DNA from 2 places in the Bacillus sp. PK6-026 genome. Region 2 is predicted to be linked to the other one. Evidence: predicted binding sites of a transcription regulator. Region 2 holds the regulator's gene; the other holds the start of a gene.

Region 1 (11,256 bases), 1.7 Mb from region 2:
GTTCTGCTGAACAGCAGCAGCACCCACATTTTAAACAGTATGATTGAAGCGGCCAAACACATCAGCCGAACTGAGCGTTAAACGTTCTCACGAAGTTCGTTTGATATTTCAACCAGATTTCCGTCGGGATCTCTGATATACACCGAAACGATCGGTCCTTCAGCGCCCGTCCGCTCTGCGGGGCCTTCTTCAATCTGAATGGACAGCCCTTCCAGATGACGGATCACATCATCAATGCCTGTATTTGTGATGAAACACAGGTCCAGGGAGCCGGGCACCGGGTGCTGTGCCTTCGGCTCAAATTCTTTTCCGGCCTCGTGGAGGTTTATTTTTTGCCTGCCGAATGTCAGCGCTTTTCTTCCTTCTCTAAAAGTGACCGCATCCATCCCCAACACACGGCTGTAAAATTCGCATGTCGCTTCAAGGTCTTTGACCGTCAGGACCAGATGATCAATCCGATCGATCTTCATCACCCCATCCCCCTTTATGGTTTGTTTTTTACGTTATAACAGCTATTGAATAAAAGAGCAATGAAAATCTTTTGAACAAAGCTTGCCGCTGATCATTCGGCCATTGAAAAAGCCGCCGACGTGAGATCGGCAGCATGTTATTTACGGTCTGACAGCTTCTTTTTCCTGAAGCCGCTTTTTCATTCTGTTTTTGTCGCGTTCAATGATCGGTTTTAAATAATGGCCGGTATATGACCCTTCAACTTTCATGACTTCTTCGGGCGGTCCGGAGGCCACGATCGTCCCCCCGCCGTCTCCTCCTTCAGGGCCCAAATCGATCAAATAATCAGCTGCTTTTATAATATCGAGATTGTGTTCGATTACAAGCACGGTATCTCCATTATCGACCAGGCGCTGCAGAACGGCCAAAAGCCTTGCGATATCATCGACATGCAGTCCTGTCGTCGGCTCGTCCAAGATATAGAGTGATCTTCCCGTTGAACGGCGATGAAGTTCAGATGCCAATTTGACCCGCTGCGCTTCTCCCCCGGACAGCGTTGTAGCCGGCTGTCCGAGCGTAATATAGCCAAGCCCGACATCATAGAGGGTCTGCAGCTTGCGCTTGATTTTCGGGATGTTCTCAAAAAATTGAACGGCATTTTCGACCGTCATCTCAAGCACGTCAGAAATGTTTTTACCTTTGTATGTGACCTGAAGCGTTTCACGGTTGTATCTCTTTCCGTGGCAAACCTCACAAGGAACGTATACATCGGGCAGGAAGTGCATCTCGATTTTGATAATTCCGTCGCCTTTGCAGGCTTCACAGCGCCCGCCTTTGACGTTAAAGCTGAAGCGCCCTTTTTTGTATCCTCTGACTTTCGCTTCATTCGTCTGGGCAAACACGTCACGGATGTCATCGAACACGCCGGTATATGTGGCCGGGTTTGACCTCGGCGTCCGGCCGATCGGAGACTGGTCGATGTCGATCACTTTATCGAGGTGCTCGATTCCTTTTATTTCTTTGTATTCTCCCGGTTTTGCCTTCGCCCGATGCAGCTTCTGAGCCAGCGTTTTGTGGAGAATTTCATTGACGAGCGTGCTTTTCCCTGATCCCGATACCCCGGTGACAGCTGTGAACACGCCGAGCGGAAACTTCACGGAAACATTTTTCAAGTTGTTTTCCTTTGCGCCTTTTACCTCGATAAAACGGTTGTCAGGCTTCCTTCTCTCGGCAGGAAGAGGAATGAATTTTTTCCCTGAGAGGTACTGCCCTGTCAGCGACTGATCATCGTTCATCACTTCTTCCGGTGTTCCGGCAGAGATCACTTCTCCCCCGTGTACGCCCGCGCCGGGTCCGATATCAATTAAATAGTCGGCGGCAAGCATCGTGTCCTCGTCATGCTCGACGACGATCAAGGTGTTTCCGATATCCCTCATGTTTTTGAGCGTATCAATCAGGCGGTCATTATCGCGCTGATGAAGACCGATTGACGGCTCATCAAGAATGTAGAGGACACCGGTCAGCCTTGAGCCGATTTGCGTTGCAAGCCTGATCCGCTGCGCTTCTCCTCCCGACAGAGTGCCGGCGGCACGGCTGAGCGTCAAATAGTCAAGCCCGACATTGTTCAAAAATCCAAGGCGCTCTTTAATCTCCCGCAAAATGAGGTTAGCGATCTTCATGTCTTTTTCCGAAAGTTCAAGTTCACGGAAAAATTGAAGGGCGTTAGAAACCGACATTTCGGTTATTTTGCCGATATGAAGGCCGTTTATCAGCACGGCGAGGGATTCCTTTTTCAGACGGTAGCCTTTGCATGAAGGGCACGGCTGATTGGCCATGTATTTTTCCATCAGTTCCCGAACGTAATCAGAGCTCGTTTCTTTATAGCGCCTTTCGATATTGCGGATGACGCCTTCGAACTCAATGTAGTTTTCCCGGACCTGTCCGAAGTCGTTTTCATATCTGAAATAAATCTGCTCGTCTCCGCTGCCGTAAAGGATTTTTTCAAGCTGGTGCTTCGGCAGCTCCCTGACCGGAACATCCATATCGATTCCATAATGGCTGCATACCGCTTCAAGCAGCTTCGGATAATACTGGGAGCTTTGCGGTTCCCAAGGTGCAATCGCATTCTCCTTTAGCGACAGCTCATCGTTTGGAATGACGAGCTCTACATCGACTTCCAGCTTGGACCCGAGGCCGTCGCAGCTCGGACACGCGCCGAACGGGCTGTTGAAAGAGAACATTCTCGGCTCCAGTTCACCGATTGAAAAACCGCAGTGCGGGCAGGCATGATGTTCGCTGAAAAGTAGCTCTTCCTGTCCGATCACATCGATGATCACGCGGCCTTCACCGAGGCGGAGCGCCGTTTCGAGCGAGTCTGTGAGACGGGCTGCTACCCCTTCTTTTATAACGATACGGTCGACGACAACTTCAATCGAATGCTTTTTATTCTTTTCGAGCTCGATGTCTTCTGAGAGGTCGTTCATTTCGCCGTCGATCCGGACTCTCACATAGCCTTGTTTTCTGATTTGGTCGAGCACCTTCACGTGCGAACCTTTTCTTCCCGAGACGATCGGCGCGAGCACCTGGATCTTCGTGCGCTCGGGATATTCCAAAATTCTGTCCGTCATCTGTTCGATCGTTTGCGAGGTAATTTCAATCCCGTGAACCGGACAGACCGGCTTTCCGATTCTGGCAAACAGCAGCCGGAGATAATCATAGATTTCCGTCACCGTTCCGACTGTCGACCGGGGGTTCCGGCTCGTCGTTTTCTGATCGATGCTGATCGCCGGCGACAGGCCTTCGATCGCATCGACGTCGGGTTTGTCCATCTGTCCTAAAAACTGGCGGGCATACGCGGAGAGAGACTCGACATAGCGCCGTTGCCCCTCTGCATATATCGTATCGAACGCAAGGGATGATTTCCCTGATCCCGAAAGACCTGTCAGCACGACAAGCTGGTCCCTCGGAATAGAGACATCGATATTTTTCAGGTTGTGGGCCCTTGCACCTTTCACCTCAATTCGTTTCGTTGCCATTCTCCATTCATCCTTCCGATTTTAACTCTAGGAGCAAGTCGCGAAGCTCAGCGGCACGTTCAAAGTCAAGCGCTTTTGCGGCTTCCTTCATGTCGTTTTCCATTTGAGCGATCACTTTTTCCCGCTCTTTCTTCGTCATCTTCGAAAGCTTCGGCTCCTCTTTTGCTTGATATTCTTCCTGCTCTTCAGCAGCATGAGTTGCCCGGATGACGTCCCTGATCTTTTTGTTGATCGTTTTCGGCGTAATGCCGTGTTTATCATTATAGGCCTCCTGCTGTTCGCGGCGGCGCTTCGTTTCATTGATTGCGATTTCCATTGAGTTGGTGATTTTGTCGGCATACATGATCACGCGGCCTTCGGCATTTCTGGCGGCGCGGCCGATTGTTTGGATGAGCGAACGCTCAGACCGCAAAAAGCCTTCTTTGTCTGCATCAAGGATGGCGACAAGTGAAACCTCCGGAATATCGAGTCCTTCCCTCAGCAGGTTGATGCCGATGAGAACGTCATGCTTGCCGAGGCGAAGGTCGCGGATGATCTCGATCCGCTCCAGCGTTTTAATCTCGGAATGCAGGTACGTGACCTTGATTCCGATTTCTTTCAGATAATCCGTCAAATCCTCGGACATTTTTTTCGTCAGCGTAGTGACGAGGACGCGTTCATTCCGCTCGATTCTCTGCTGGATTTCGCCGATCAGATCATCGATCTGCCCTTCAATCGGCCTTACCTCAATGATCGGATCAAGCAGCCCCGTCGGCCGGATGATCTGCTCTACCATTTCAGGCGTATGCTCAAGTTCATAAGGGCCCGGCGTAGCCGACACATACACGATGTTGTGAATGTGCTTTTCAAACTCTTCAAACCTGAGCGGACGGTTATCCAAAGCGGAAGGGAGCCTGAATCCGTGATCGACGAGAACCTGTTTCCTCGCCTGGTCTCCGTTGTACATTCCTCTGATCTGCGGCATGGTGACATGCGACTCGTCTATGACCATCAGGAAATCGTCCGGAAAGTAATCGAGCAGCGTATATGGAGTCGAACCTGCCGGACGAAGCGTCAAATGCCTTGAATAGTTTTCGATGCCCGAGCAAAAGCCCATTTCGCGCATCATTTCCAAATCGTATCTCGTCCGCTGTTCCAGACGCTGGGCTTCAAGGAGCTTGCCTTCTTCACGAAGCGCTTTAAGGCGCTCTTCCAGCTCCTCTTCAATGTTTATGATCGCTTTCTTCATCTTTTCTTCCCGCGTGACGAAGTGGGAAGCCGGGAAGATCGCGACGTGTTCCCTCTCCCCTAAAATTTCGCCTGTCAGGGCATCCACTTCCCTGATTCGTTCGATTTCGTCCCCGAAAAATTCAACCCGGATGCAGTGCTCATCCCTTGAAGCCGGGAAAATCTCGACGACATCGCCGCGCACCCTGAATGTTCCGCGCTGAAAGTCGATATCATTCCGCGCATATTGGATGTCAACGAGCTTTCTGAGCAGCTCATTTCGCTCGATTTCCATTTCCGCTCTGAGCGAGAGCACCAGTTCCCTGTATTCCTCCGGGGAACCCAAGCCGTAAATACAAGAAACACTCGCCACAATGATGACATCTTTGCGTTCAAAAAGAGCAGACGTGGCAGAGTGCCTTAATTTATCAATCTCATCGTTAATGCTGGCATCTTTTTCGATAAATGTATCAGTCTGAGGCACGTAAGCTTCAGGCTGGTAATAGTCATAATAGCTGACAAAATATTCAACTGCGTTGTTTGGGAAAAATTCCTTAAACTCGCTGTACAGCTGTCCGGCGAGCGTTTTGTTGTGGGCGATGACGAGAGTCGGTTTGTTGACTTCTTTAATCACGTTTGACATCGTAAACGTCTTTCCTGTACCAGTCGCCCCCAAAAGCGTCTGATGCTTTCTGCCTTCATTGATTCCTTTGACAAGCTGATCAATCGCTCTCGGCTGATCCCCCTGGGGCTGATAATTCGAGACTAATTCAAAGCGGTCTTTCACAAAAAAGCCTCCGTTTCTTTACGAAATCTTCCTGCTTATTATTTTAACACACCCGAAGTAAAAATACGAACTAAAGTTCGGTTTCTGTGTTTTCCCACAAAAGCCGACCCTTCCTGATCTATCAAAAAACCCCTCCTTTTTGTCATCAAAAGCAGGGCTTTACGGCAATCATTCTTACGATTTCTATGAGTCTTCCTTCTTTTCACCCGCCTTTTTCGCCGCATAGAGTGAACCGGCCACGAGCGAGACGATATCAAGTCCTACAATAAAAAAGGTTTCCGTATAACCTTTTAAATATGAAGCGAACAACAGCGCTGCGGTCAGCGCAATCCCGACGTAATGGTTATAGGTCACCCTTGTAAAAAACAAGACAAGCAAGAAAGGAAATATCAGTGCAAAAACGGCTTTTGTAAACACAAAAACCCTCCTCACGTTTCTTGATCTTATTCGATTATATTAAAGAACAAAGAAACGGACAAACATGGACACTCATTCATTTTGTCCATTATCATGCCGCGTTATTCGAATCAGACGTTAAAAGGCGAAAAAGAACGAGATTCCGGCTGCCAGGAGGTTCGGCATGGCGAAAACGGCGAGTGCGTTTGCCAGTTTGCCGTTCCACTCCCTGTGCTCCTTCGTTTCCGAATCGTGATTTCCCTTGAACCGGTCACCGCTGACAAATACGCCGGAACATAAAGCAGACAGCAGAATTGCGCCTAGTCCGGCGGATCCCGAAACTTTGAAAATCAACGTCCAATCCCCGGCCGCAGCCGAAATCAATACAGCTATCAAACAAACAAAAACACCGGCGAGAAAAGCCTTTTTCATCAATCATTCTCCTTCAATCGGTTCTATCCATCATCCTAGCGGAACGTTTTGTAAAAGACAACCAAAAAGATTCCCCAAAAGGAAAAGCAAAAGCGCCCGAAAAAGCGGCGCTTTATTAACATCAATTATTCTGTTTCTTGTGAGGCGGCTGCCTCAGCGTGCTTCATCGCCGCATCCTCTTCTTTTACAAAGATGATGCCAAGCTCATGATGCTCTCCTTCATATGAAGCTCTTTGTTCAAAACGAATTTCATTGTTTAAACCGACGACTTCAAGTTTGAAGAAAGCACGGTTCTTTTGAAGCGCTTCGTAGAAGTCCGCCGCATTTTTCACTGAAATCCCGTTAACCTTCGTGATGATTTCGCCGATCTTGAGACCAAGATCGGCTGCCGGCGTGTTCGGAATAATGCCGAGCACCACGAGCCCCTGGTCTCTCTTTGAAAAATGGAAAGGGGCGGAATTATCGTTCATCCGCTGTTTCCATGATAAAAAGGCCCTTCCTGCGATCGCCGCTCCGGCGGCAAGAGCGGCAAGCGGCGTCCACCATACGCTTCCGGCCGCGAGCAGCAGAATGATAATACCAAGCACGCTGATGCGCTTCGCTGTAATTTTAATGCTTTCAATCGGAAGCGATCCTTGAACTCTTTGGCCGAAGCCGATGAAATAAGGAATCCAGAGGAGCTCAAAGCCTCCGTTAAATGACAGAACGGGCCACCACGGAACCGATGATTCGATCGCATGTCCCGGAATGAGAATGAACAACGGCAAAAGCCAGGTTCTGCCCGCAACCTGCTGGCCGATCGGGAGCCCCCTTTTGCTCATAACGATCGCAGGGGAAGTTTTGATATGTGCCGTTTTGTAGACGAGCACTCCTTCCGCTACCAACAGAAGTCCGAGCAAGACGGCAGCAGCCGGCCAATTCGCGAGGGACAGCTGCGGAAGTAATGCGTCAAGCGCTCCGAAACCGGTGTATTCGATACATAAACCGGCGACGATGCTCACGCCAAGCGTATATGCCGCTGACAGCAGACTCTGTCTGAAAGTTAAAGCTGCGGCAACGCTGACCGCCGCTATTAAAACCAGCATACCCATCGGCAGATACAGCCCTAAGCCGAACGAAACAATGGACAGCACGAGTCCTGCCAAGAGTCCTTTGGAATATGTAAACTTAAACTCGTCATAAATATCTTCAATACGCGTATGAAACGTCTTTCTTTCACGTTTGATCCGGGCATAGCCGTAAGCAAGACTCATGATCATCATAAAATAGAAGAGCGGGTGCAGAAAAAACAATCCTGCTCCTTTTAAAAGTTCAATTAAGCTTTCTTCAACTGACAAGGGAACGTTCACCGCCTCAGCCAAGCATTTCAGGCCGCCTTAAATACGGCAGCTTTTTAACGTTGGATATTTTAGGGAAACCCAGCTTGTCTAAAGCGTCGGCACGAGGAAATGACGTGCGGCCGTTCAGGCGGGATGCCTGAGCCGTCAGCCGCAGAAACTTTCGTCATGATGCTTTAACGCCGGTGCTTTTTAAGCGCATTCGTGACGACAAATGCTGGCACCTTTAGACAAGCTGGTGCATTTTATTATTATTCTAACAAATAATAAAATGCTTGGGTATGGTAAACGTGAGGTTTATTTCTCCTGGCTCATCCAAAGCGTCACATTCGACAAAGAAAAGTCTTTCAGGTAATGATTGACTTCGACATCTAGAATATCTCCTATCAGCTGCATTGACCGCTTGATATCGGTCAGATTGATGCCGAGCCGCTTGTGGTTGTCCATCAAGTAGTTGAAATAAAGTTCCGCGCAATCCTCATTGATATCCTCCACACTTTCGACCGAAGTGTAGTTTACGAGGTATCTGCTGAACAGCATAAGCAACCCTACTGCCTTTGTAGCGGAAAACGTAACGTCTTGTGATCGAACTTTTAACTGCTCCACTAATTCATAGTATTTTTTCTCTCTCACAATACTTGCCCTTTTCAATCGTGTACCCCCATTTATTATTTATATATAAGAAAAGCGCAAGCGTCAGACGACTCCACCAACAGAGACGAAGAACGCAAACCGCGCTAACATTCTCCGCAAAAAAAATGCACACATTATAATTCTTGAAAAAGCTTTGGTTCTATTTTAAAAAGTTTTCCTTAGTTATACAACTTGCAAAAGTTACATTTTTACTGCATCTTTACATCCTTATAAAGTCTCCCATACACTTATGTTATCGGGTCAATTCTATTCATTATGAATGTTTTTTTTATGAAAAAACAAAAATTTTAGGTAAAAAGATTGAGAATTTATTTTCTGAGAATAAAAAAAGTGAGGACATCCTGTGTCCTCACTTTTTGTTAAACAGCACTTTTAATGCGGTTTGCAGCTGAAGATCGTTCTTTTCTTTCATCTTTTTCTCTTCAATCCGCAGGTTCATTGTATTTGCCGTTTTTTGGTCAATGATGCCCGTTTGTTTCAGCTTGTTTTCAGCCTGAAACGCCATGACGGCTTTTTTTGTGCCTTCACTGTAATAGCCGTCTTCCCGGCCGGGGACAAACCCGAGTCCTTTCAGCAGGTGCTGTGCCCGCTTAATTTCATTGTTGTTCATATCCGGCTTGAGAGGCTCCTTCAGCTGTACAGGCCCCACCGAGAAATATGCAGGCTGGGCGACTGGAACGGTCGGCTGAATTCCCTGCTTATGGATCCAATTCCCTTTAGGCGTCAGCCATTTATACAGCGTCAGCTTAATATTGCTTCCATCTCCCATCGGAACCGCTTGCTGGACGGTTCCCTTTCCAAAGGAAGGATCGCCCACCACGTCGTAACCCTCGGCTTCTTTTAATGCACCTGCAAGAATTTCCGACGCTGAAGCGCTGCCCTTGTCCGTAATCACGCTCACAGGATATGGTTTTTTCTCTTTTAATTTTGAGAAGTATTGTTTTTTATTTCCGTTTCTTTCGGCGATTTGTATATATGGATGATCTTTTGTCACAAAATGTTTTAAAATGTCTTCAACGCTTTGCAAGTATCCGCCCGGATTGCCTCTTACATCCAAAACGAGCCCTTTTATTCCCTTTTTCTCAAGCTTTTTCAGTTCAGCAGTAAAATCTTTTGCCGTATGTTCGGAAAAGGAAGATATTGCGATATAGCCGACAGGTTTGTCCTGTATTTTTTTAATGGAAGCAAATACCGTTTCCAGCGGAATTTCATCGCGCTTAATTGTAAATGTCAGCTGATCTTTCATGCCGGGCCGATGAACTTTCAGCGTAACCGTCGATCCCTTTTTGCCCCTGATCTTTAATACGGCGTCATTCAAATCCATTCCGGCCATGGAATCGCCGTCGATACTGATGATTTCATCGTTCGGCTTTAACCCGGCTTTCTCTGCCGGAGACTGTTTAAAAGGAGAAACGATAATGATTTTCCTGTCTTCCATTCCGATTTCTGCGCCGATTCCTTCAAAAGAGGAATCAAGGGAATCTGAAAACCGCTTTGCCGTCTGTTTATCCATATAAACCGAGTATGGGTCATTCAATGTTGAAAGCATGCCCTGTATGGCTCCTTCCAACAGCTTTTCCCTGTCGACCTGCTCTACATATTCATTTGAAATCAGGTCATATGCTTTCTCAATTTTCTCCAATTCGTTTCTGGCGGCAGCCGCTGATGCTTTTGGAATGGCATCATGAAACGGAATCGGACCGGCGCCTGTTACCAAGCCGCATAACAGGCTGAGCGCAATGATGAGCCGTGCAATCTTCTGATTCATCCTATACCTCCTCTTCTGCCTGCACTATGTTTTGTTGCTTGAAGTATTATGCGCAAAAACCGCCCGTATCATGTAATCGATTTTCCATTCACAGCAAAAAAACTGCCGGATTGCCGGCAGCTTTTGCTTATATAGTCTTCACACGCTTGATGATTTCTTCTGTCACTTCATCCGTCGTACTTGAACCGCCGATATCAGGCGTCAAGTAACCGCTTTTTAGAACGCCTTCGATCACGTCAAGCAATCTGGCACCGAGTTCTTCTTCTCCAAAATGATCAAGCATCATTTTAGCCGTCCAAATTTGGCCGATCGGGTTTGCAATTCCTTTGCCGATAATATCCGGGGCAGAGCCGTGCACAGGCTCAAACATGGACGGATATTTGCCGTTTACATTGATATTGGCGGCCGGCGCCACGCCTATACTCCCCATAATCGCCGCCCCGATATCGGTCAAAATATCACCGAATAAGTTGCTGGCAACAATGACGTCAAGCTTCTCCGGCTTCGTTACAAAAAAGGCCGACAGCGCGTCAATGTGCTGCGAATCAGCGGTAATGCCAGGGTAGTCTTTTGCCGTGTTCGCAAAGACTTCATCCCAAAAAGGCATTGAATATACGATTCCGTTCGATTTTGTTGCGCTTGTGACATGCTTTTTCCGTTTAGCCGCCAACTCAAATGCAAAGCGCATCGCCCTCTCCGCCCCTTTTCTTGAAAAAACGGCATTTTGGATGGCGATTTCATCTTCATCTCTGAAGATTCTGCCTCCGATCGAGCTGTATTCCCCTTCACTGTTTTCCCTGACGACAAGAAGATCGAAATCTTTTGGATTGGCCAGCGGAGACTTGATTCCTTGCAAATATTTCGCAGGTCTAACATTGATGACCTGTTCAAATTCGCGGCGGATTTTAATGAGCAGCCCCCATAGGGAAATATGGTCGGGGACAAGCTTGCTGTTTCCTACCGCTCCAAGGAAGATGCTGTCGAACTCTTTCAGCTGCTCCATACCGTCATCGGGCATCATTTCCCCGTGTTCCAAATAATACTCGCAGCTGTATGGAAACTCCGTAAACCGAAATGAGAGTCCTCCGTGAACATCAGAAACCGCTTTCAAAACTCGCTGTGCAGCAGGTACGACTTCTTTTCCTACTCCGTCACCGGGTATGCTGGCAATGTTGAATACTTTCATTAGAT
Region 2 (11,256 bases):
TAGCTGTACGTTTTGCCTTGTACTGTAAACGTTTTTCTTGATTGAAAAGCGTCTTTTTTTGCGACTTGTTGCTGATTCGCCATTTCTCCAAAATCCCCCTTTAAAGATCAAGATCATACGCCAGAAAAATCGGCATATTTCACCACAATTTTCTCACAATTTAATCTTAAAACAATTTTAAACATAAGTAAATATCAATGTTTTTATTAAATTCAATAAGAATGCCTTATATAAGGAAAAAAGTTTATTTTACTGGAAATACATTTTTTTATACAATACACCCGCTAAGGCTATACTACAGTCTGAGGTGATCGAAATTGGCCAAACGAAAAGCAAATCATGTCATCAATGGAATGAACAATGCTAAACGCCAAGGAAACGGCGCGGGATATATTGAAGATGACCAGCATATTCTCACTGAGGCGGAACGCCAAAACAACAAAAAACGGAAGACCAATCAATAAATCCTAAAAATCCTTCATGAATGGCTTAGGAGGTTAAGACATTGACAAATAAAAACGACGGCAAAGATATGCGCAAAAACGCACCGAAAGGAGCTCAGCCTGGGCAGCCAGAGCCTTTGAGCGGAAGCAAAAAAGTTAAAAACCGGAACCATACGAGACAAAAACATAATTCCAGTCACGATATGTAACATTTTCCGCGTCTTTCACGGCGCGGTTTTTTACTTACCTCTCTGGCGATGCAACCCCCTTCGAATCGCCTCCTTCACATGAATTCACAGCTGTGCATAATCTAACGGTAAGGCTAGGTATGGAGGAATGATCAAATGACAAATACAAAACGTTTCGATTCCGCAGATTTTGATAAAGAATGGATGAAACAGTTTGTTGACGACCCTTTTCTCCTCTATGATGAGACTTTTCCGATCGACCTTTATGAAACGAGCACTGAATATATAATCGAAGCAGATTTAAGCCGCTTGAATGCCCGGCACCTTGACATGACGTTTTCCGGCTACGATTTCAAGCTTGCGGTTAAAACCGATGAACAGCATTACGAAAAATCGCTGATGCTTCCTTTCTTTTTGAATGACAAACAGATCGAAGCGGAATGCGAGAACAGTATTCTTGCAGTTAAAATCAATAAGGAAGCAAGCCAAGATGAAGTTTCGCTTTCATTTCATATTCCTTTTATATCATACATGCACAACAAGCAGAACCCGGACAGCGCGTAAAACACTTTGCCATCCGGGTTTTTTTCCGTTCGTTCGTCAAATATCCGCTAGCAATTCTCTATGGCCGATTAGGGAATTGCTATACAATAGATTATGTTCTAGCACCTCTTTTGATCAGGCCGGTGTCCCATTTTATATTATTTTTTCTATGTTCTTCTAAAACGCCTTCATGTAAAATAGGTTATAGACAAAGGAGTGATGAGAGATGCTGGAAGGATGGTTTTTATGGCTGATGCTCGCTTGGATCGTCATCATGATCGTCCTCTTGTCAATCGGCGGTTTTTTCATGTTTCGCAAATTTTTAAAAAGGCTGCCTAAAGAAGATGGGAAATCTGAGCTGGACTGGCAGGATTATTATATTGAACAGACAAGGCATTTGTGGAATGAAGAAGAAAAAGAACTGCTTGAAGAATTAGTTTCTCCCGTACCCGAACTGTTTCGCGATGTAGCAAAAGCGAAAATCGCCGGAAAGATCGGAGAACTCGCATTAAAGGAAAAAGCAGGCGCAATCGACCGGGATTTAATCGTCAGAGGCTATATTATGGCCACACCGAAAAAAGACCATAAGTTCCTCGTAAAGCGTTTAAAAGAAAAGAACATTGATCACTCTTCCTATCAAGAGCTTTTTAAATAAACAAAACCTTTCCTGAAAGAAGGAAAGGTTTTGTTTTAATTGACCTGTATGTGATTTGACGCTTCAATCTGGCTTGAAAGCTTTCTGAACGATAAAAACATGGCAATCCGCCAAGGAACGATCATCCCGAAAGCCAGAATCCAAAACATTCCGCTCAGTGCGCCGTAATCGATCGTTGTGCTTAATATGCTCTTCATCGCGATCCGGATGACGAGCAGCGCAATTAAAATAAACACAAACGATTTGGAGCGTTTAATATAGATTTTATCATCGCGGATTTCAAATTTTGAGGTTTTAATTAAGAAAATAGAAAAGATCATGCCCACTGTGAGAGCTTCCAAAAATTCGGCACCGGTCACGTGGAACATCGGAAATAAAAACATGAGAGCACCGGTGCTCATAAAAATCGGAGGCAGTATAATTTTTTTGGCCGTAGCCGGTTTTTCAGATGACTTGATTCTGACAGCCATGACAATGACGGCCATCACGACGGCAAGTATAGATGAAACGACGATCATCATACATATCATCCCTTTTTCTAAAGCTAATTTCTCTACTTGTTACTATACTCCAAAACGAAGAAAAAAACCATGTTCAGGTTTTTCAGCTGCAAGGATTTCCGAGCACGTGGCGAATCGCTTCGACGACTTTCGTCTCCTCGAAAGGCTTGACGATAAAGTCCTTGGCTCCGGCTTCGATCGCTTCAACAACGATTCGCTTTTGCCGCATGGCCGTACACATGATCACTTTCACCTTCGGGTTCAGCTGGATCATGTCCTTTAAAGCTTCAATCCCGTTTTTCACAGGCATTGTAATATCCATGATAACCAAGTCCGGCTGCAGCTCTTGATAAAGCAAAACAGCTTCTTCCCCGTTCCCGGCTTCACCCGCGACTTGCAAGTCTTCTGTTTCAAGTATTTCTCTGATTTTATCTCTCATAAATTTTGCATCATCAACAATTAAAACCCTTGTCATACTCCCCTCCAACATCATTATTCAATTTTGCTGTGAATAAGTCCTATTATAACAAAAAACCAAGGCGGTCCTTAGCCAGGTATCTAAAAGCCTCTGAAATCGCCGAACAGGCCTGACAGTACGATAATGATTTTCGTCATCCAGTCAAAGAACAGCAGGATTCCGACTGCAATCATTGCAATTCCGCCGATCTTCATGATGATGAGCTGATGCTTTCGAAGCCATTTCATCTTTGTCATGAAAAAAGACAGGAGCAGAAACGGCAGGCTGAATCCGAGCGCATAAAGCACCATATAAGGTACGGCCGACATCGGGTTCGTTCCGGCGAGTGTGATGACCGCTGCAAGAATCGGACCGGTGCAGGGCGTCCAGCCGGCGGCAAATGCCATTCCGATTCCGACAGAACCGAGCAGGCCGCCGGGCCTGTTTTTAAAATGGAGGCGCCTTTCTTTCATTAAAAATTCAGGCTTAAAAACCCCCAGTGTGACAAATCCAAAAAAGATGATGAATACCGCGCCAAGCTGCCTGATGAGCTGATGATAATCCTTAAAAAAGGACCCGACAAGCGATGTGCTGTAGCCGAGAGCCACAAAGATCATCGAAAAGCCAATCAGGAAAAAGATCGTATGTATCAGGCTCCTTTTTTGAAACATAAGTCTGTCAGAATGGATTTCACTCATGCTGACACCTGTAATATATGATAAAAAAGCGGGATACAGCGGCAGGCAGCATGGCGAAATAAACGATAGAAACCCTGCACCGAAAGCGAGAATATAGTTGATATCAGCCATCTCTTTCTCCCTTCTATTTTTTGGAATACTATGAAAGAAAATCATTTGATATGACAATTACATTTCAATTTCCTAACATATCACAAAAAAGGATGTTGGTTTCACGAATTTCTTTATATAATCAATTTTGACAATTTACCCTTATCACCTTCAGAATTGAAAAGGAACCTATATATGGATATAATAACATTTAGTAGGCAACAAAAAGATGATTTTTACAGAAGAAAGGATAAATTCCTGTGATGAAAGAAAATCTGCTTCATGAAATTGAGGAAAAAAGAAAAGAGCTGCTAAAAATCGTCATGACAAACGGCATGACTTCACATATCACCATTCAGCACAGCCAGCAGCTGGATATCCTTCTTTTGGAATACCAAAAACTATCTCTCGGACATACACAATAATCATAGATCAAAATAAAAAACCCGGAAGCGGGTTTTTTATTTTATAACCATGTTCCTTCTATGTCATAATCGCATTCGTATTATTTCGTTTGATTTTCCATGGCTTTCATCATTTGATTAATTTTCTTCTGGGATGGTTTCATACCCATCTGCATCATCATCATGCGCAGCATTTGTTCATTAATTGGCGGATTTTTTTTCAAATAGTTCATCATATATTTACGAGCAATAAAAAATCCGAGTGCAACACCTGCGAGCAATGCTAAAACGCCCACTAGGATGACAACCCATAAATCCATTTAATTTCCTCCTTCATGTTGTCTCGTATAAAGTGTACTAAACCAAACGCTATTATACAACATCTACAGTCCAAAATCTTTTTTTTATACAAAATTTCTTTCTTTCACAGGGTTCAGCCAGCCGTAACGTTTCATATTAAAATCCATCGCAAGGAAACACGGACTTACTTTCCGCAAAACCTCAAAGAAAACCGTTTCGGCATCGAATGGACCCTTCGCCAAAATCTCAATATGTCGGTCTTTGATAATAAAAGAAGCGCTTCCTTTTGGAACAATCAATCTGTATACATAGTCAACTTGTGTATAGTCTTCCCGGCAGAGGTTCATTTTCATTCTTTTGTGTATATGGGCTGCGGGAATCGGTTTTGTAATGAACTCGATCTGCTTGGCGGCTAATTGAGACTTTTGATCGGGGCTCGTCCAATGATAATCGTAAAACAGCTTGAACATGACAGACTCTCTTCCAAAATAATGGCTGGCAAATTCCTCTTCTATCAAATACGTATAATAATGGCGTTCCATCACTGTCTCATCCCCCTGTATCGAAGAATATATGCTTTCTATTATACAAAAGGGGGTTAGAAATAATTGTCTGATGATGATAAAAGAAGCGACTAATTTTGTCGAAATGAAAAAAAGAGAATGATCCGCAGATCATTCTCTTTCATATGCCCGATTAGCGATTTAACAGTTTTTTCACCCGGTCAACTACATTCGCAGGCGTAAAACCGTATTCTTTCATGATCGTTTCGCCGGGAGCTGAAGCACCGAAATGGTCGATTCCGAGAATGTCCCCGTCAGTGCCGGTATATCTCTCCCATCCGAGCGGTGATCCCATTTCAATTGCGAGACGCTTTGTCACATCAGTTGGAAGAACAGCGTTTTTATATTCGGCCGGCTGCTTGTCGAAACGATCCCAAGACGGAACGCTGACAACGGATACGTCAATGCCTTCTTTTTTCAGCTCGCTTTGTGCGTCAAGCGCAAGGCCAACTTCAGATCCGCTCGCAAGCAAGATCGCTTGCGGTTTTTCGTTTTGGCTTTTCGAAACGACATATCCACCTTTTTCAACGCCTTCATAAGCTGCTTCAGGAGACTGATCGATTGTCGGCAAGTTTTGACGTGTCAACACAAGCGCAGTCGGCTGACTTTTTGATTGAAGCGCCAGTTTCCAGGCTGCTGCTGTTTCATTTCCGTCTGCAGGTCTGATGACGGACAAGTTCGGCAGCGCACGAAGTGATGCCAACTGTTCAATCGGCTCATGAGTCGGTCCGTCTTCTCCGACGGCAATGCTGTCATGTGTAAACACATATGTGACAGGAAGCCCCATTAATGCAGCAAGACGGATCGCAGGTCTCAGATAGTCGGAGAAAACGAAGAACGTTCCGCCGAATACGCGAAGGCCACCGTGGAGAGCCATTCCGTTCAAAGCTGCTCCCATCGCAAATTCACGTACACCGAACCAGATATTTCTGCCGGCGTAATCTCTCGCTGAAAAATCTCCGCCGTTTTTGATTGTCGTTTTGTTGGAGCCGGCCAAGTCAGCGGATCCGCCAAAGAAGAACGGCACTTGTTGTGCGATTCCGTTTAATACTTCCCCTGAGGATGCACGCGAAGCAAGGCTGCTTCCTTTCTCATACGCAGGTACTTTCTGATCCCAACCTTCAGGAAGCTCGCCCTTCATCGCAAGTTCAAGCTCTTCGGCAAGTTCCGGGTGGGCTTTCTTGTATGCGGAGAACAGCTCGTTCCATTCCGCCTCTTTTTTCTTGCCCGCTTCTTTCACTGTTTCGTTAAAGTGTTCGTACACTTCAGAAGGGACATGAAAATCTTCTTCGTATGTCCACTCATACGCTTCCTTCGTTAATTTCGCCTCTTCTGAGCCAAGCGGAGCACCGTGAACGCCGGATGTTCCCGCGCGGTTTGGAGAGCCGAAACCGATCGTTGTTTTCACTTCAATTAATGTCGGCTGCTTTTCATTTTGTTTCGCTTTTTCGACGGCCGCCGTAATCTCGGCAATGTTATTGCCGTCTTCAACATAAAGCACTTCCCAATTCATCGCTTCAAAACGCCGCTTCACATTTTCAGAGAATGAGCGGTTTAATTCACCGTCAAGCGAAATGTCATTTGAATCATAAAGCACGATGAGACGGCCGAGTTTCAAATGTCCCGCAAGCGAAGCCGCTTCCGATGAAATTCCCTCCATCAAGTCTCCGTCACCGCAAATGCTGTATGTATAATGATCAACGACGCGATAGTCGTCACGGTTGTAAGTTTCCGCAAGGTGACGTTCAGCAAGCGCCATTCCGACAGCCATTCCGATTCCTTGGCCAAGCGGGCCTGTCGTCGCATCTACACCCGGAGTATGTCCGAATTCCGGATGTCCAGGCGTTTTGCTTCCCCATTGGCGGAAATTCTTGAGGTCTTCAATTGAAACGTCATATCCGCTTAAGTGAAGCATGCTGTACAGAAGCATTGATCCGTGTCCGGCGGACAGCACAAAACGGTCCCTGTTAAACCAATTCGGATTTTCAGGGCTGACATTCATCATTTTTGTCCAAAGCGCATAAGCCATCGGAGCAGTCCCCATCGGCATGCCGGGGTGACCGGATTTAGCTTTTTCAATCGCGTCTATGGAGAGTGTTCGTATTGTTGCGACAGATTTTAATTCAATCGTTTTCATTATGATCCCCTTCCTGTATGGACTCTACTTTCTTATCATAAATCTACCCATCGGTTTTCACAACCATTTCAGCTCAAAAGCAGTGAAAAATGACGAATCTTTGCCTTCATTTTAAATTGTAGTATATACAAAAAGGGAATACGATATCGGCGTATTCCCCAAATTAATGCAATCGGCGGTTTCTTTTTTCCTGTTTGAGCTTTTCAGGCGTCACATCATTACCTTCAGGATCAACAATCGTCACAGTTTTCAACGTGTTTTTCATAGACGCGCGGACGCCTTGAAGATATTCCTGGCGAAGCTTCTGCTGTTCTGCTTTTTCTTCGTCTGTTAAAGATCCGCTCTTTGCTTTTTTGGCAAGCTCGTTAATTCTGGCTATTTTTTCATTAGAAATCATAAGATACTCCTTTGATTCGGTATATATCCATCATACTACTAAATCCGCTTTCGTTTGACAACAGATTAGTCTGCAAGGCCGTCCTTATACTCCTGGTAGCGACGGTGAACGGTTGCTTTTGAAATGCTGTATCCGAACCCTCTCAACACGGCTGCAATCTCCGCAAACGTCAGCTTGTTCTCCCTGAGCCTGACGATTTCTGAAAGAGGCGCTTCGATCCGCTCTCTCCCGCCGCCTTCATTGCGGTGTTTCAGATTCCTCTCCGGGCGGTAGCCGTTTTCGACCGCCTTCTTCATTCCCCGCTTAATCTTCAGGTTATGTATTTTCCGCTGGTATTCTTCGACAACGCCGACAATCTCCAAAACCATCGAATCCGCTTCGGAAAGCTCAAGCTTTCCCCGGTGAGCCAGCGTGTAGATTTGAACGCCTTCTTTATATAAACAGTGAAGAAGGGCAATTTTGGCATTCCCTCTTCCAAGCCGCGTATCATCCTGTATTAAAACCGCGTCAATGTCTGATGTTTTGATTTCCTCGAGCAGATCGAAGACGCCGTCGCGGTCCATCTCATATCCGCTCGCCTGTTCGGAAATGACGTTCACGACGTTCATCCCGTGCTCAGCGGCAAGCGACTGGAGCTCTTCAGCCTGCCGTTTTAATGAGGTTTCCTGCTGCTCCTTCGCAGTGCTTACCCTGGTGTAAATAATCGCATTCATGGAAATCCCCTCAATCATTTATTCTACAACTGCAAGCTGATATTGATCGGAGTGCTGTTTGGCTACCGGCAGGACCAAAACATCGCCCGGTTTAATAACGGATGTCGGCAGATTGTTTTTATCGGCGACCCATTCGATGAATTTTTGTTTGTCAGCGGGTTTTCCGCCTTTGATCCGGTCGGCCAGCTCCCACAATGTATCGCCTTCCTGCACTTCTATTTTAACATATTGCTTTCTTTCTTCGATTTTACCGGCAAAAGACACAAACAGAATACAGCAGCTGATCACAGCAGTAAACAGACTGACAAAAATCAATGATTCTCTTTTCATATCCATCACCCCAGAATGTTTGTTCGGTTTTATGATTTCAGTATACATACGAACAAATGTTTCTGTCAATCGTTTTTTTCGAACCTATGTTTGTACTCAAAGGAAAAACATGCTATAATCTAGCTAAAATCGACGTTTTGAGGTGCAAAAAATGACGAAGCTATCAAAAAGACAACTTGATATTTTGCGTTTCATTAAAGAAGAAGTGAAACGCAAAGGCTATCCGCCTTCCGTCAGGGAGATCGGAGAAGCGGTCGGCCTGGCGTCAAGTTCAACGGTCCACGGCCACTTGGCAAGGCTTGAAACGAAGGGATTGATCAGAAGGGATCCGACGAAGCCGAGAGCGATCGAAATTCTCGATACAGAGGAAGAAATTCACATTCCGAAAAACCAGGTTGTCAATGTCCCGGTCATCGGAAAGGTGACGGCCGGTACGCCGATTACCGCAGTCGAAAACATTGAGGAATACTTTCCACTTCCAGACCGCCTGGCGCCGCCGGATGAGCATGTCTTTATGCTGGAGATCATGGGCGAAAGCATGATCGATGCCGGAATTCTTGATCAGGATTATGTGATAGTCAAACAGCAGAACACCGCAAACAACGGAGATATCGTCGTTGCGATGACCGAAGACGACGAAGCGACTGTTAAGCGGTTTTTCAAGGAAGAAACCCATATCCGCCTTCAGCCGGAAAACCCGACGATGGAACCGATCATCCTCCAGAATGTGACGATTCTCGGAAAAGTCATTGGCGTATTCCGCACGGTTCATTAAAAAACGGACTCATCAGCAAAACCGCCGGTCGGCGGTTTTTTTTACACGAAAAAACAGGCTCACATCCATACGGAAATGAAGGATGCGAGCCTGAAACAGAGGGATTGATCATATGCTTACATTACCATTATCCCCCAAACGAGTTTTCCTGTCAACAAAAATGTTTCCTAGAGGAAACATTTTTCGTTGTCTCCCTATTATCGAACGATAAACAAAATTCTCGTCCCGTCAGCGTAACCGCTCAGCCTGTTCCCGACCCAGGAGCCGGCTCCGCGGTTATCCGATGAGCTGACATATCTGACCGACGCTCCTTTTCCCCCTTCTTCACACATGGCCATCGGCCATTCGTCACGGTCAAAGCCCGGCTTAGTCGGAATCCCCTTTAATGATTCCTGACGGCGCTTATCCGCTCCAGATCTTTCAATTGTGCAGACATCTGAATGGCCCGCTTTGATCGCATCGCTTATATGAGCACCGGTTTCAGGATAGCGCGATGCCGGAAAATACAATACGTCATCATACCTTGCAACGCCTTCGGCATGCTGAGGAGAATATGCAGCCCCTCCCGAAAGCCCAAGCAGCACCAATGCGGAAAACAGCAGATGAATCGCCCATTTTTTGATCATGACAAAAACAACCTCCTCTTGTATATGCTGGTGTCACTAACAGATTAAGAGAGAATTGTTTTTGCTTTTCGGGCTCTTTGTGAAAAAGACGTTTAGATTGTGTAAATAAACGTAAGTTAAATACTCGGGTCATACCCGTGAAAAACTGCATGTACTTTTTGCGTCCGCTCTAAACGTATACACGGCTGCCGTCAGGAAACATGCGGCTGCCGGATAGCAAATTTTTTCATCGTTGTATTTTTTAAAAATGATTCATTCACACAACAAAAAAACAGGCGGAAAATCCGCCTGTTTATACGGCAACTTCAAATGTCAGCTTGTCGCCGTGCTTATAGTCAATTAATTTAAAATCATCGATTGTAAAGTCATAAAAGTTTTTGATGTCCGGGTTGATCCACAGCTTCGGCGCTTCATATTGCTCGCGTTTCATCTGAATGTTTAAATTATCGATGTGACGGGTATAGATGTGACAGTCGCCGATATTGAAGATGTATTCGCCCAGCTCATAACCGAGGACTTGGGCGATCATGCGCTGCAAGACGTTATATTGGAACACATTGAACGGGTTGCCAAGCGCCATGTCATTGCTTCTCGCTCTTACTTCCAAAGAGAGCTTTCCTTCTTTCACATACCATTGCGTCTCATAGACGCAGGGCGTCAAAGCCATGCCGTCCAAGTCATCGGGATTCCACAGCATGGTCAAATGCCTGCGTGAAGACGGATTATGCTTTAACTGATGGAGCAAATAATCCACTTGATCGGCTTTCTGCCCGTTAACCGTTCTGTTTTTCTTCGCTAATTGATAGCCGTAGGCTGCTCCGATTGTGCCGTCTTCAAGCCGCCATTGATCCCAAATACGAACCCCCATATCGTTCAGAACTTGGACATCATTGGATTTCAGCTGCCAGATCCAAAGCAGCTCTTTGATGGCCGTTTTCCACGCCACCTTCTTCGTCGTCAAAATCGGCACTTCCGAATTGTCAAACCGCATTTTTTCGCTCATGATGCTCAGCGTATGAGCCGGCGTTCCGTCTGAATCCCACTTCGTCCGGACCTGATATTCTTCATCGGAGATCCCTGATTCAATAATTTTTTGAATGATTGCATTGTATTGCTGGTCATAATGGCTCATCTTATCCTCTCCTCTTTCCACATGATATGTATAAAATGAGTTTTTTTCAAGATTTAAGATCATGCGCGGGTTTGATAAATCTCCAACGCTTTCTTGATAACATTTTTATCGTATCCGGTGACATCATGGATTTTCTCAGTCCAGCCTTCGATTGTGTCCGGCTTCGCTTCTCTGTATAATCCTTTGCTCGTGCTAAGATATATGTCCCAGCCGCTGAATTCCCAATGCGCGATTTCATGTTGAAACGGAATTCTGCATTCCAGTAATGGCGCAGGCTTCAATGCCGCTTGCGAGCATTCAGCTGC

The links. The regulator LexA, encoded in region 2, represses DNA repair genes until DNA is damaged. The targets are predictions, from matches to a motif close to CGAACATATGTTCG.
Region 1: the regulator LexA is predicted to act here: its motif matches at 5,545-5,558, upstream of uvrB (excinuclease ABC subunit UvrB).

The regions. Positions count from the first base shown of each region.
Region 1 is NZ_CP096418.1:3,728,605-3,739,860, forward strand. It holds gene M1D59_RS19060 (hypothetical protein) at 1-81, shown strand, start outside; gene M1D59_RS19065 (VOC family protein) at 78-470, opposite strand; gene uvrA (excinuclease ABC subunit UvrA) at 612-3,485, opposite strand; gene uvrB (excinuclease ABC subunit UvrB) at 3,493-5,478, opposite strand; gene M1D59_RS19080 (CsbA family protein) at 5,662-5,895, opposite strand; gene M1D59_RS19085 (DUF5316 domain-containing protein) at 6,013-6,306, opposite strand; gene M1D59_RS19090 (PDZ domain-containing protein) at 6,432-7,667, opposite strand; gene swrA (swarming motility protein SwrAA) at 7,941-8,294, opposite strand; gene ctpB (carboxy-terminal processing protease CtpB) at 8,647-10,065, opposite strand; gene M1D59_RS19105 (tartrate dehydrogenase) at 10,193-11,251, opposite strand.
Region 2 is NZ_CP096418.1:2,007,783-2,019,038, reverse strand. It holds gene acnA (aconitate hydratase AcnA) at 1-83, opposite strand, end outside; gene sspO (small acid-soluble spore protein O) at 318-464, shown strand; gene M1D59_RS10475 (small acid-soluble spore protein P) at 506-652, shown strand; gene M1D59_RS10470 (Hsp20/alpha crystallin family protein) at 788-1,195, shown strand; gene M1D59_RS10465 (DUF2621 family protein) at 1,401-1,829, shown strand; gene M1D59_RS10460 (CcdC family protein) at 1,865-2,359, opposite strand; gene M1D59_RS10455 (response regulator) at 2,433-2,804, opposite strand; gene M1D59_RS10450 (cytochrome c biogenesis protein CcdA) at 2,888-3,595, opposite strand; gene M1D59_RS10445 (aspartyl-phosphate phosphatase Spo0E family protein) at 3,838-3,999, shown strand; gene M1D59_RS10440 (YneF family protein) at 4,080-4,298, opposite strand; gene sirA (sporulation inhibitor of replication protein SirA) at 4,383-4,820, opposite strand; gene tkt (transketolase) at 4,975-6,978, opposite strand; gene M1D59_RS10425 (DUF896 domain-containing protein) at 7,142-7,375, opposite strand; gene M1D59_RS10420 (YneB family resolvase-like protein) at 7,441-8,088, opposite strand; gene yneA (cell division suppressor protein YneA) at 8,107-8,418, opposite strand; gene lexA (transcriptional repressor LexA) at 8,570-9,193, shown strand; gene M1D59_RS10405 (NucA/NucB deoxyribonuclease domain-containing protein) at 9,391-9,819, opposite strand; gene M1D59_RS10400 (thymidylate synthase) at 10,112-10,951, opposite strand; gene M1D59_RS10395 (hypothetical protein) at 11,011-11,256, opposite strand, start outside.